2 regions of the Oxobacter pfennigii genome follow, and region 1 is predicted to be linked to the other one. Evidence: riboswitches for the same ligand, from Rfam matches in the RefSeq annotation. Region 1 holds a riboswitch; the other holds the start of a gene.

Region 1 (7,445 bases):
TAAATACAGAATATGAGCCATGGTTTTCACCTATATACGAGCCACCCAGCGGTGAAATTGAAAGTCTTTTATTCTCATCCCAGGCAGCTTTAGGTGCCGGCATTATAGGCTACGGTATCGGTTATTTTGCAGGGCGTAAAAAAGGCCGGACGGAGCACGTTCATGGTAAACATTGATAGATATGCCTATGCTTCAAAGTTAAAAAAAACAGATCCTATGCTGAAATTTGTCTTCGCCATGCTTACCCTCGGAGTGTGTCTTTGGGCAAATTCTATATTGATATCCATCATAATACTTTCCATAATGGGGTGGGTTGCCGTCTGCAAGGGCGGCACTCCCTTCCTGCTTTTTGTAAAGATGTTACTTTTACCTATGTCTTTTTTGATTATCAGCTTGCTGACCATAGCCATTAATGTATCAAATAATCCTGAAATTTTTTTAGTTTCACTTAAAATGTCTGATTTCTGGATTGGCGTATCAAAAGAAGGATTAAATGATGCGGCACTGCTTTTTTTCAAGGTTATGGCCTCGGTATCCTGCTTGTATTTTTTGTCTCTGACGACACCTATGATAGATTTGCTTTCGGTTTTAAGAAAGCTAAGGGTGCCCAAGCTCATGGTGGAAATGATGAGCCTTATATACAGATTTATTTTTATACTTTTAGATACGGCAGATACCATGTATACCGCCCAGAGCTCAAGGCTGGGGTATTCAAGTATAAAAAGGGGATACCGTTCTCTTGGCGCCCTTGCATCCACTCTTTTTATAAGGTCATATAAACGTTCAAATGACTTATATACTGCCCTAGAAGCCAGGGGATATGACGGAGAGCTTAATGTTTTAGAGGAAGAATTTGAAAAAAGTAATATAAAATATGCCGGTGTCGTATTGATAAATGTAATTTTTATTTTAATTGCTTTGTACTTAAGACAGTATTCAGGGGGTTTATATTAAATGAGCGAAAATATACTGGATGTAATTGATCTTCATTATTCTTACCCCGATGGAACTCATGCATTAAAAGGTGTGAATATGGAGATTAAAAAAGGTCAGACGACTGCAATACTTGGCGGAAACGGCGCAGGAAAGTCCACGCTTTTTCTTAATTTAAACGGAATTTTGAGGCCGACTTCCGGGAGAATAAATTTTGACAGGAAACCCGTTGATTATTCACGAGAAGGTCTAAATAAGCTGCGCCAGGCCATTGGAATTGTATTTCAGGACCCGGACAGCCAATTATTTTCAGCCAGCGTTTATCAGGATGTTTCCTTTGGGGCAATGAATATGAAGCTTCCGGAGGAAGAAGTGCGTAAAAGGGTAGATACAGCAATGAAAAGGACGGGAATTTACCACTTAAAGGATAAGCCTACCCACAACTTAAGCTTCGGCCAAAAGAAACGTGTGGCAATAGCAGGTATATTGGTTATGGAGCCTCAGGTACTTGTCCTTGACGAACCAACAGCAGGCCTTGATCCTATGGGGGTGAGCGAGCTGATGAAGCTATTGCAGGAAACTCAGGACGAGCTTGGGCTAACGATCATAATTTCCACTCATGATATAGATATAGTGCCCCTTTATTGCGACCGGGTCTATGTGATGGATGAGGGAAAGATTATAATGGAAGGCACGCCAAAGCAGGTATTTTCCGAAAAAAATGCCATACGCAGTGTGCATTTAAGGCTTCCAAGAATAGGTCATCTTATGGAGATATTGAAGGACAAGGATGATTTTGATTTCAAGGAAATACCTGTGACCATAGCAGGAGCCCGCAAGGTATTGAAGGAATGGAGAGATGAGAACAAACAGCAATAGAGTATTGTGAATATGATATTTGAGTACCTTTTTGATAATACGAAGTTATCAGGAAGGTATTTTTATATGCTTTGCAAGGTGCGTTTTTCTTTATATAACTGTTAAAGAGCATAAAATATTTTAAATTTAGCTATAGTTTTTATTAATACAGAATTAAATATTACGATTGCAAATAAATGAATTCTTAATTGACTTGAAATTTTTCACATGTTACTATTGAGCCAATTAAAGACTATAAACAGGTGTCGATTAATTGAGTCGATGAAAAGGGAAATGGGTTGAAATCCCATGCGGTCCCGCCGCTGTAAAAGAGTAGTCCTTGCAAATATGCCACTGGGCAACCGGGAAGGCTGTAAGGATGATGATACTTGAGCCAGAAGACCTGCCTGTTTGTAAACCATAAAACTTCTGCGAGAGATGGAGGGTGGTGTATTAGAGTTTGTTTAAATTTGCAATGAACTCCTGATTTTTCATCTTTGTGGATGGATATCAGGAGTTTTTTATTTGATTTTGTCTATCTGTAAATTCTAAATAAGGAGTGATGAAAGTGAATTTCGATTATTTTGACAAGCTGTGGAACAGCAATGTGTCTTCTGTTGAAGAGAGCAGAAATCACTGGGATTTCAGGGCAAAGGACTTTAACAGCAACAAATCCGAGAAAAATGTTAAGCAGGTTGTTAGCTTCTTTCTTGAAAAAGGAATGCTGCATGAAGGGTGCGATGCTATCGATATAGGCTGTGGTGCAGGGAAGTACGCAATAGAACTTTCCCAAATTGCAAGCAATGTTACCGCACTGGATATTTCTCCGAAGATGCTGGAATATGCAAAGGAAAATGCTGAAAAAGAGGGAGCAGTAAATATTAAATTTTTGGAGATGCCCTGGGAAGAAGTAAATGTGGACGAATTAGGGTGGAATAAAAAATTTGATTTTGCGGCAGCTATAATGAGCCCTGCTATAAACAGCAGAGAAAGCCTCGAAAAGCTCATGAAGGTTTCAAAGGGCTACTGCTTTATGAGCGGACATTTAGACAGGCATGAAAAGGTCATGGAAGATATCGAAAGGATAGCACTTAATAGAGAACCGTCCAATATAGAATATGGCAAAAATATTTATTTAAGCTTTAACACATTGTGGATATACGGGATTCATGCCGAAATTACGTATCATAACATGGACAGGGAGATAACAAGAACCCTGGAAGATGCCTTCAATTATTACTGCGCTCAGCTGCAGAGAAAGTCAGAATTCAGTGACAGTAAAAAAGAAGCCGTTAAAAAATATCTTGAGGAAATATCAGAGGAGGGTTTTGTTAAGGATACCTTTAAGTCAAAAAATATATGGATGTACTGGAAAAATCCTTAAAAGATATAATTTTAGTTTTATAGGAGGTGAATAGCCAAAGTAAAACGTTTTGGTTAGAATCCAAATAAAAACAAAGAAGGGTGGATAAAAATGAAAAAAAGATTTATGACAAGCATGGCTGCATTTTTTATCATGGTATCTATGATAGCAGCCGGGTGCAGTCAACCGGCCGCAACCAATACGGCCAATCCAACTGAAGCTGCAAGCAGAGCAGGCAGCTATACCGGTAAGGCGGAAGGCTACCACGGAGAGCTTGCAGTAACAACGGAAATCAATAGAGAAGGCAGGATTGTGAATATTACCATAGGAGAAAATACGGAAACAAAAGGCATAGGGACTGTTGCAATAGAAAAGATGCCTAAACTCATCATAGAGTCACAATCCCTTAATGTGGATATAGTTTCCGGCGCTACCCTTACAAGCAACGGGATAATAAATGCGGTTGCAAACTCCCTGAAGGCGGCGGGAGAGGACCCCTCAAAATACGCTTATACCGCCCCTCAGGAAAAAAATGAAGAATTGCCAACTGTTGCAATAAATAAAAATGCCATACCTGAAAAGCAAAAAACCACAGGCTCTATAACGGTAACGGATGCAAAGGGCAGAAATGTAACCATAGACCTTCCCATTTCTTCATATGCCATCAGTACAATGGATGTCATCGACTATATTATACCCCTTAAAGGCAAGGATGCTTTTAACATGCTGGTGGCTTCAGGGCAGGACGGCGGCGGAGGGATACAGAAGTACGCAAAGCTGTATGAATCCACTGTCGGCAATTATATGGAACATTTGGGACAGATATCCGACCATAATGCTCCTTTTGACCTTGAAATGATACTGTCCATGGATCCCGATGTTATAATAGTTAATTCAGCAATGTCGGCCCATAAATATGCTCTGGAAATAGAAGAACAACTTACGGCTGCAGGAATAGACATAGTCCTCATAGATGTTCCCGGCAAGAAAATGGACAAGTCTGTGCAACAAACAATGAAAATATTAGGACAGATATTCCAAGAGGAAGAAAAAGCTCAAGAGGTTGCAGCCTTTATTGATAAACAGTATGAATTAATAGCTTCAAAAAATCTTTCCGAGCGCAGAGACAAGCCAACGGTCTACTATGAAAAATCAGGATATTCCGAAGTTTATGGCAGCACATCATCAAGTGCTTCTGGCTGGGGTACTTCCATTGCCATTGCCGGCGGCGAAAATATTGCCGATGCGCTCCTTAAGGACACTGCGGCTTCAGGCGGCGGCAGCAACACCCTTGATCCTGAGTATGTTATAAAGGCCGACCCGGACTACATTATTTTAAGCGGAGTCAATGACGGGTGGCTGGATATACTCAAAGAAAAAGAAGAATGTGAATTTGATATAGTGAAAAGAACGGGATGGAATGACCTGACGGCAGTTAAAAACGGCAATTTGTACGAATTTGCTCATGCTACAAACAGATCCATATTTGCATTTTATCCTTGCCTTAAAATGGCAAAGATTTTTTACCCCCAAGAATTTGCCGAGGTCGACCCGGATCAAACTTTAAACGAATTCTTTGACAGGTTTATGCTCCTTGACAGCGATATTACTACCTGGTTCATGAGCCTTGATGACAGTACTTCTCATTAAAAATTCTAGGGAGTGATTCAAAATAAAGCATGAGGAAAGTGTAAACCGGAAACTATACAACAAGCTTATAAAGAAAAGGATGGTATTAATAACCGGACTTCTTACAGGAGTAGCCTTCCTGATGATACTGAACATTTCAATCGGGTCATCTTCAATAGCTATCGGTGAGGTATTACAGGTGCTGCTTACGGGAAAAGGGAATGGACATAACCCCATGATAATTATGGATATACGTTTGCCTATGGCTCTTATGGCGGTTGTTGTCGGAGCATCTTTAGGCATCGGCGGATGTGAAATACAAACAATACTGCGCAATCCTATAGCAAGCCCATACACCCTTGGAATTTCTGCCGCGGCATCATTTGGCGCAGCCATGGGGCTTATTTTAAACACAAATTTATTTAATGTTTCGGATACGCTGGCTGTAACAGCCAATGCATTTGCATTTTCGCTCCTTGTGGCTGCAGCCATATATATATTTTCACGTCAGAGACAAATCGGCAAGACTGCCATTGTTTTGTTCGGGGTAGCTTTAAATTTTCTTTTTAACTCTCTTACTATGATTTTGCAGTATATCGCAGACGAGGATAAGCTTCAGAGCTTAATATTCTGGAACTTCGGAAGCCTTTTGAAAACAACGTGGAGCAAGTTCTTCATAGTATTTGCAGTGCTTCTGATATGCTTTGCCATTTTGCTTAAAAACGCATGGAAACTCACAGCCATGACCCTTGATGATACAAAGGCCAGGAGTATAGGGGTGGATACTGCTAAAGTACGGAGAATAATCATTTTTATCACTTCTCTGCTTTCCGCCGTAGCTGTCTGCTTTGTAGGGACCATAGGATTCATAGGACTTATTGCTCCCCACATAGCCCGCCAGCTGGTGGGAGAAGATCAGCGTTTTTTCATGCCTCTTTCGGCATTAATGGGCGCTTTTGTGATGTCTCTGGCTTTTGTAATAAGCAAGGTCATTATAAGAGGGGTCATATTGCCTATAGGTCTTGTTACGTCAGTAATAGGAATTCCCTTTTTTATAATCATAATATTCAGTAAAATGAGGAGTATGTGATGCTTACCTTAAATAATTTGAGCTTTTCCTATAAAAAGAATAAAACATCGCACAAGGTATTCGACGGCCTGAATCTTGCCTTTGGCAGAGGTTTTAATGTAGTCCTTGGGCCTAACGGAGCAGGAAAATCTACCCTTTTAAAAGCCATTTTCGGATTGCTGGATTATGACGGGAACATATTATACGGCAAAGAAAGTATTACTCACATGGACACCGAAAATAAGATAAAGCTTATGTCATATTTGCCTCAGATGGATGTGGATATATCTGCTCTCACCGTACTGGAAATGGTCATTTTAGGGAGATTGCCTGAACTTAAGTCTAAAGTGTCAGATGAAGATCTGAATATCGTTATGGACACCCTTGAATCTCTTAATATAGCTTCTCTTGCTGCCCGCAACTTCAGTGAATTAAGCGGAGGGCAAAAAAAGCTTGTGTTTATCGCACAAACTCTGGTCAGAAATCCTAAATTGATACTACTTGATGAGCCTGTAAACTCCCTTGATTTGCAAAAACAGCTGGAGCTGTGCCAGCTTCTTCAAAAAATAGTGGGCAGGCAGGGCGTGGATATCATAGTCGTTATTCACGATATAAATCTTGCGGCAAGATATGCACAGCATGTAGTCATCATTGATGAAAAAGGCTCGGTTCACAGTTCCGGCAAACCCGGAGATGTAATTACATCTCAAATGCTAAAAGAAGTTTATGGTGTAATAGCTAATTTAACTTACGATGAAAAAGGAGTACCGACAGTTTCACCTATCTGTTCGGTACGGAAGGTATAAAGATTTTCCGGTAAAATGCAAAGGGGCTGTGTCATTAGTTACTTCAGTGGATTAAGGTGAGAACAAAAGCACCTCGTTTCCTAAATCTGTGATATGCTCCCTTCATGATTAACAGTGTTTTTATGTTTAACTGTCTCTCATAAAGGGAGCATATCACTATGTGGAGAGGAGTGCTTAATTTTATATTTATTTTAATATGTTTTAGGAGACCATTTTTTATAAATTTGACTTATGAAGCGGCCTCTTTTATATTTACAGCAGTATTACCTTGACTTTATCCCCTTTCTTTAATGGACCTGAGCCTGCCGGTACATCAATTATGGTGTTGCAGCCCATCAATGACTTTATTATTCCCGGACTCTGATTTCCCGTCAGTGTTACTTTTAATATACCTTCTTCTATGAAACTGCGGCACCGCAGCATCCGCCTCTGGGGACTTGTTTTCTTAAAATTATCTTCTAAGACAGCGGGAGTTATTATATGTTCAGCAGATTTCATTCCCATGGCCTTTTTTATTGCCGGCACTGCAAGAAGCAAATAAGTAATAATTGAAGCCGATGGATTTCCTGAAAGGCTCAAAATAAGTTTATTATCCTTTATGGAACATACCATTGGAGTTCCCGGACGAATATCCACTCTCCAGAACAATATATCTGCGCCGATTTTTATTAAAGAATCCTTTACGGCATCATAATCCCCTACAGATACTCCTCCTGTAGTAATGAGAATATCAACTTGTGGTAAAATATCTGATATTTTTCGAGATATCATATCACAACTATCGGTG
Region 2 (7,445 bases), on a different contig from region 1:
TTCCTGGTTTCAAGAAGATATACGGATATTACAAATCCCATGGAGTAGAGTTAATCGTTCATCACAGCGATTCATATGCGGCAAATTTGGTTCCGTATATGATCGAAATGGGAATAGACATATGGCAGGGAGTTATGACTACCAACAATACACCTGAATTGATTAAAAAATACGGCGGCCAGATTACATTTATGGGTGATATCGATAATGGTGTAGTAGACCGGGAAGACTGGTCACTTGAAGTAATAAGAAGAGAAGTAGAAAGAGCTTGTACAAACTGCGGTAAATTATATTTTATACCCAATACAACAATGGGCGGAGCCAACAGTTTATATACAGGCGTTTATGAAACTGTAACTGCAGAGATAGACAGAATGAGTAAAGTAATGTTCTAAATTGTAGACATCTATTCCGCATATAAACTGCGAATAACAGTGCTGGCATAATAAAAATATAAGGGGCACTTATAAAAGTGCCCCTTATATTTTAGGTATAAAGCATCTCTTAATTATCCTGCCAATTTCCGTGGCAATTCAATCATATCCATCATAAAAAGAACTTATCAACATATCAGAACAAAGTCGAAAAGGTCAAAAACGGAATGGTTGTAAATTTATGTAAAAGGTATTAATATTAAATATATAATGTTATTTTTATAACGGATTGTTTTTAACTAATTTTAAATTAGTTAATTATAAAAAGGAGGGTAAACCTAATGTCAAAATCAAAATTGACACCAAAGGAAAATTATCTGAAGGTTGTAAGAGGGGAAATACCTGATTGGGTACCTATACATACCATGGGATTACCGGGCTACAATGGTGAAACAGCCTGGAAGATGGTAGGGCCTAATATCTGGGGAACTCCCGGCGCACCATCTAAAGATGGAAGAACAGATATCTGGGGTGTACATTATGTAGCCAATGAAGAGACGAACTATGGCGGCATTCCTGAACCAAACAATTTCATACTTGAAGATGTGACAAAATGGCATGAAGTTGTAAAAGCTCCTGAAACTCCTGCCGTAGATGAAATAGACTGGGATGCACAGATGAAAAAGGACTATGAGTTTTCAAACATCGATACCACTCAATCAGCGGCGATGATGAACATTCCTTTGATGCCTTTCCAGCAGCTGATAGCTTTGATGGGCTTTAACAACGGTCTTTGCGCATTGCTGGAAGAACCGGAATCCTGCAAGGAACTGATCAATTTTATGATTGACTATTATATGCCCTTCATTGAAAAAGCAGTTGATGTTTATAAACCTGATATGGTTTATATCCTTGATGATACTGCTGCCAAACTAAATCCCTTCATTTCTCTCGACATTTTTCAGGATATATTTGTACCCGCCTATGCAAGACTTTTAAAACCCGCAAACGACAGAGGCATTCCAATACAGCTTCATAACTGCGGAAGATGCGAAGACTTTTTAGATGATATGGTTAAGTTGGGAGTCAGAGCCTGGGACCCGGCACAGACTGCAAATAATCTTTTGAGCATTAAAGAAAAGTTTAAAGGTAAACTTACTGTCTGCGGATGCTATGACTGGAAGGTTCCATTAACATGGCCGGAATATAATGAAGAAGAACTTAGGCAGAGCGTAAGGGATGCCATTGACAAATACGCACCTGGCGGCGGATATGCGGCAAGAGCTAATGCCCTTGGCAAATTCGGCGATCCTGACATTGCCAAGGTTAATGAAATCCTTCAAAGTGAAGTTTACTATTACACAAGAGATTATTATATAAAATAATAAGTGAGGAATTAATCACATTAATTATAGAAGGCATATTCATGCCTTCTATAATATTAATAAAAGGAGGCACACAATGTATAAATCAAAGCTGACTCCGAAAGAAAATTATATGCGTATCTTAAAAGGAGAAATGCCGGAATATGTTCCTGTATTCACAATGGGAAATCCACCATGGAAGGGTGAACCGGTATATAAGAATGTAGGACCTTTTATATTCGGAATGCCTGCAATGACACCGCCTGAAGGAAGATACGATATATGGGGAGTGCATTATGTTGCCAATGAAGAAACGGGTTATGGAGGTATTCCTGAGCCTAACAATTTTATTTTGGAGGATATTACCAAATGGCACCAGGTTATAAAAGCTCCAAAAATGCCGGAGGTGGATTGGGAACAGCAGGCAAAGAAAAATTACGAATTTGCCAAAATAAACCTCGACGAATCGGCTGCATGCATAAACGTAGGATTTATGCCATTTCAACAGCTTATTGCCTTTATGGGCTTTAACAGCGGACTCTGCGCATTATATGAGGAGCCGGAATACTGCAAGGAATTGCTCAATTATATGGCAGATTTTTATTTGCCTGTTATTGAAAAATCCGTGGAGTATTATAAACCGGACCTGGTTTATTTTGCTGATGATACGGCAGCAAAGCTAAATCCCTTCATGTCTGTTGAAATGTTCAGAGACATATTTAAGCCTGTTTATGAAAGGATATTGAAACCTGTGAACGAAAGGGGCATTCCCATACAGCTGCATAACTGTGGGAGATGTGAAGACTTTTTAGATGATATGGTTGAATTGGGAGTCAGGGTATGGGATCCGGCACAGCCCACAAATGACCTTTTAAGCATAAAAGAAAAATATAAAGGCAAACTTGCTGTAGCAGGATGCTATGAATGGGTTGTACCAGACACATGGCCGGATGCAGATGAGGAGGAAACGAGGCAGGGCGTACGGGATGCGATTGATAAATACGCACCCGGCGGAGGTTTTGCAATAGCCGCCAATGCTTTGGGGAGAATAGGAGATCCTGACATTGCAAAGATCAACTCATGGATTAAGAGCGAAGCTTATTTATACGGCAGAGGTTATTACATAAAATAAGTATCTTAAAAATAGGGGATCCAGAATTATGAACACTCCATTCGTATTCGGGTTCTGTAAGTTTTAAGGCTCCCTGCCTTGAAAATGCAAGAATTTTTGATAACTCGCTAATCGCTCAAACAATCAAAAGTTATGAGGCGGCGTCACCAAGAACTTTTAAAGAACTCTCACAATGCTCATTTACGTTGTTCATAATTCTGGAGCCCCTGTGCTATTATATTTTCTGCTTCTTAAAGAAATGCTCTCCGTAGGAATTGAGTTCATCTATTACTATATCGTTAATACCAGGCGTTAATGGCTGACCGTTAGGTATTTCGGGTATGAAATATCCCTGGGGTACATATTCATCGCAGGCTCTTCTAACTTCTTTTCTCACTTCAGCTTCTGTCCAGTCTGCTTTGTCAAATACAACGCCGTCAATACCGCCCTGAAGTGCCATTGAACCGTTGAGAGTCTTTTGAATTTCATGTATGTTATTCTGAGGTATTACACCCTGCCATACGTCAATTCCTATCTCGGACATATCCTGAACAATCGGTTCGCATACACAGTCGGCATGATGCTGTATCAACACTCCTCTTGATTTCATATATTCATATATTTTTGCCCAGCGGGGTTTTAAAAGAGCCCTCCAGGTATCGGGGTGCATGAACAGATCCTTTTTGTTTCCCCAGTCATCATGGATGTGAATCATGTCAGGCTTGATATGGTCTATCAGTTCTTTAAGATATGCAAGCTTGAATTCGCATAAAACATCTAAGAGCTCTCCCATGGCTTCAGGTTCTTCAATATAGTTCATGAGGGCGTCTTCAAAGCCCATCAGCATATGCGTCAGTTCAAAGAGGCCGGTAAAACAGCATCCCATGAGAAGATAATTTTGCCGGTCAAATTCCTGGGCTCTTTTTTCTGCTTCTGTCCAGTCAACATTGAATTTGGAAGGCCAGGGAACATCTATGTACTTATCCCAATGCCGGATATCTTTTATCACTTTTGTTTCTTCCGTTACATAGGGGTTGGCAGCCGGATGTCCTTCAAGCCACTTCCATGATATACCCCATCTGTCTTTTGATATGGCTCCCGGGACCCTGTTCATGTAAGCCATGGCCAAAGGATCAAAGAACATTCCTTTTGTAATTTCGGAAACATGGCAAATATAATCCGGATGGCCTCCTTTAAGCAGTCTTAAATAGTTTTCTCTGGGTGTAAGCCTCCCTGTAAGATCGAACATATTAATCCCCCTTAAAAAATATTTATATATACTATTATAAATATTACCATCATTTAACATGTTTTGAAATTATAATAATTTGAAATAATTTTTACATATTATGATTGTGCATATAAGTTAATTTTTTTATTATTCCAAAATTGATGATGATTCAGACAGTCAAAAACTTATACCTGTAAGGCAATATATTTAAATTCTCCTTATGATTTTAGCTCCTGATCATTTTATGAGGTTTATATAAACCCTAAAAGGGTGGATGGCATATAGCTTGACTTTTTCAGCATTTATGATAAAATTTTATTAAAATATTATAAAATTATCTTAGGTGCCCCGATTTTCGGGGAGAATAGGGAAACCGGTAAGAATCCGGTACGGACCCACCACTGTAAGGACGAGCTCTTGCCGATCCACTGGCTTATGCTGGGAAGGGGCAATGATGCGTTTGAGTCTTAAGTCAGGAGACCTGCCTGAGATGAAAAAAGTCTTTTCTTTAATAAAGGAAAAGCGGCGGAGATGACGGCAAAGTCCCGACCACAATTAATTTGTGGCGGGACTTTATTTTTTTATAAAAAATAAAGTGGAGGCGATTAAAATGACTGTATCAAAAAATGTGACTGCATATCACGGCGTGGCCAATATCAAAGAGGCGGAAATGAAAGAGCTTGAAGCTGCACTTAAGGAGCTCGTATCGGGAATTGAAGGATTAGACGAAGCAGCTATTATGGCAATGAGAGAAAGGCTGAATGCAAAAATTAAGCCTTTAAGGAGCTTGGGTGTTCTGGAAGATATTGCCGAGCAGATTGCAGGCATAATGAGGACTTCTCATCCTAAAATTGCAGGCAAGGCAGTTCTTCTTATGGCCGGGGACCATGGCGTTGTGGCAGAAGGGGTAAGCGCCGCTCCCCAGGAGATAACGGCCCAAATGTTTTACAGCTACTTAAATGGAAATGCAGGTATTAATATTTTAGCCTGCCATGCGGGAGCAGAGGTTATTTGTACAGATGTAGGAATTGCGCCGCTGCTTAATCCTCCTGAGCTTATGATAAACAGAGTAAAAAGTGGAACGGATAATATGATGCATGGGCCTGCAATGTCAAGGAAGGATGCTCTGATGGCAATCTTAACCGGGGCAAAGGTTGCGGCTGATGCTATTAAATCAGGAGTGAACATTCTGGCAACAGGTGAGGTTGGTATTGGCAATACGACACCAAGCTCTGCTCTTATTTCAGTTTTCACAGGCCATTCTGTTGAGGAAGTCACAGGACGCGGAACAGGGGTCAAAGATGATGCCTTAAAGCATAAACAGGAAGTTATAAAACGCGCAATAGAAGTCAACCAGCCCGATGTTGACGACCCCATAGATGTAATTTCAAAGGTGGGAGGATTGGAGATTGCAGCCCTTACAGGAGCAATATTGGAAGCTTCCTATCAGAATGTGCCTGTTATTTTGGACGGCATTATTTCAGTGGCGGCAGCGCTGACAGCAGCAAAAATCGCACGGCTATCTGCTTCTTATATGATTTCATCCCATAGCTCGGAAGAGCAAGGACAGCGCTTGGCCTTAAAACAGATGGGTTTAGGACCAAGATTGGATTTTCATATGAGATTAGGAGAGGGGACAGGAGCCGCATTAATGTTCCCGATAGCAGAAGCTGCAATTAAAATTGCCGATGAGATGGCTACCTTTGAAACAGCCGGTGTCACTACGGGAGATTTTTAAATAGGAATTTTAAGATTATTGACATTTTATGTATAAAACATAAAATGAGTACTTGTGCATGTTTTAGTTTCTGAAAAAGAAAATAAATATATATCCCCCCGGGCTTAATTCGGGGGGATAAAATCATTTATGCGTATATTAAAGATTTTCGGCCAGCTGTTCAAGTACATGGGCATTCTTGTTCAATTCTTCTATGGAAGCGGTAATTTCTTCGAAAGCTGCCGCCTGATCCTGAAAAGACCCATTTACTTTGCTTACACCATTTGTTATATCCTCAATGGATTCTTTAATTTTTTGTATTATGTCATTTATCTGAGCAATTGATTCACCACTGGAATTGGATAGCTTTCTGATTTCCTGAGCTACAATATTAAAGCCTCTTCCTGCCTCACCTGCTCTTGCTGCTTCAATAGCGGCATTTAAACCTAAGAGATTGGTCTGAGCGGAAATGCTTTTAACAAATTCTATTATTTCATTAGTACTTTCCGTTTCTTTGGCAGCACCATTTGCCTTTTCAAGAATTATGGTATTTTCTCCGGCCAGGTTCAGAACTTCTGCAGAAACCTGCCCTACAACAGTAGATATCTGCGAAAGGGCATTAGACAGAGTTTTGGAAAGGTCATGTATTTTATTCTCACGCTCCAGGCTTTTTCCCAACACAAGGCAGCCTTCTATATTGCCTTCTTCATCAAATACCGGTATTCCAGTAGCTCTCACATCTACCCCTAAAACCTCTTTAGGCACTATTTTGGTGACAGGTTTTCCTGCCTTCATACACTCGTAAGCCACGCTTCCGGGTTGTATAGGGTCGCCTACCTTTAAATTGGTTTTAGTGCTTGTACCATTTACTACTTTAATATATTTCGCGGTATCGCAAATTGAAAAATTCACATCATCCCGGAAGAAATGAATAAGATAAGGTATCAAGTTATTATAACTGTTAAAAATTTCGTTTTGATATTCTCTTTCGTTCATATATCGCACCTCCAATCATGAAATATGAAAGATCTCAATTTCATGAAACTTATAATTGCATGTTTTATCGTTTATTGTAGATTATGGTATCATAAACAATAATATCATAAAACGGATAAATTAAAAAGTATATGCATCGGCATATAACAACTCCAACTCATTCGTTGCAATTTTATATAACCTATCATTTTTATACGGGGTGTATAAATGATATAATTAGCATATATACTATTATTTTCCGCTAAATGTTTAAAAATCATAAATAATAAAGGAGGTTTATGCATGACGGCACATTTAACCCAGAAAGAAAATTTTTTACGCGTCGCTCGCGGTGAAATGCCGGAATACGTACCTGTATCAACATTCGGCAGGCCGGGAGCTGCACCGCTTATGACAATGGCAGACCCATGCATTTTAGGAAGTTTCAGAGGTCCGGAAGGCGGAAAAGACCCGTGGGGAGTTACTTTTGTAACCAATGCGGAAACCAACTTTGCGGCGCTTCCGAAACCGAATGATTTCATCCTGACAGATGTAACAAAATGGAGAGATGTAATCAAAGCGCCGGATTACTCAGGTTTTGACTGGGAAGCAGCAGCTAAAAAAGACAGGGAAAAATTTGTACAAGACCCCGAAAATACAGCATTTGTTATAA

What was found. A riboswitch is a leader RNA that binds a small molecule or an ion and turns the genes downstream of it on or off. The one in region 1 is predicted to bind cobalamin.
Region 2: linked by a shared signal. The riboswitch ahead of cobT (nicotinate-nucleotide--dimethylbenzimidazole phosphoribosyltransferase) and the one ahead of OXPF_RS13870 (class I SAM-dependent methyltransferase) in region 1 are both predicted to bind cobalamin.

The regions. Positions count from the first base shown of each region.
Region 1 covers NZ_LKET01000039.1:121,615-129,059, forward strand. The annotation lists gene OXPF_RS13855 (energy-coupling factor ABC transporter substrate-binding protein) at 1-176, shown strand, start outside; gene cbiQ (cobalt ECF transporter T component CbiQ) at 163-954, shown strand; gene OXPF_RS13865 (ATP-binding cassette domain-containing protein) at 955-1,812, shown strand; cobalamin riboswitch at 2,036-2,216, shown strand; gene OXPF_RS13870 (class I SAM-dependent methyltransferase) at 2,360-3,175, shown strand; gene OXPF_RS13875 (ABC transporter substrate-binding protein) at 3,266-4,804, shown strand; gene OXPF_RS13880 (FecCD family ABC transporter permease) at 4,884-5,873, shown strand; gene OXPF_RS13885 (ABC transporter ATP-binding protein) at 5,873-6,658, shown strand; gene OXPF_RS13890 (molybdopterin molybdotransferase MoeA) at 6,911-7,445, opposite strand, start outside.
Region 2 covers NZ_LKET01000021.1:181,958-189,402, forward strand. The annotation lists gene OXPF_RS04010 (uroporphyrinogen decarboxylase family protein) at 1-395, shown strand, start outside; gene OXPF_RS04015 (uroporphyrinogen decarboxylase family protein) at 716-1,759, shown strand; gene OXPF_RS04020 (uroporphyrinogen decarboxylase family protein) at 1,836-2,870, shown strand; gene OXPF_RS04025 (uroporphyrinogen decarboxylase family protein) at 3,085-4,098, opposite strand; cobalamin riboswitch at 4,405-4,583, shown strand; gene cobT (nicotinate-nucleotide--dimethylbenzimidazole phosphoribosyltransferase) at 4,691-5,818, shown strand; gene OXPF_RS04035 (methyl-accepting chemotaxis protein) at 5,957-6,793, opposite strand; gene OXPF_RS04040 (uroporphyrinogen decarboxylase family protein) at 7,076-7,445, shown strand, end outside.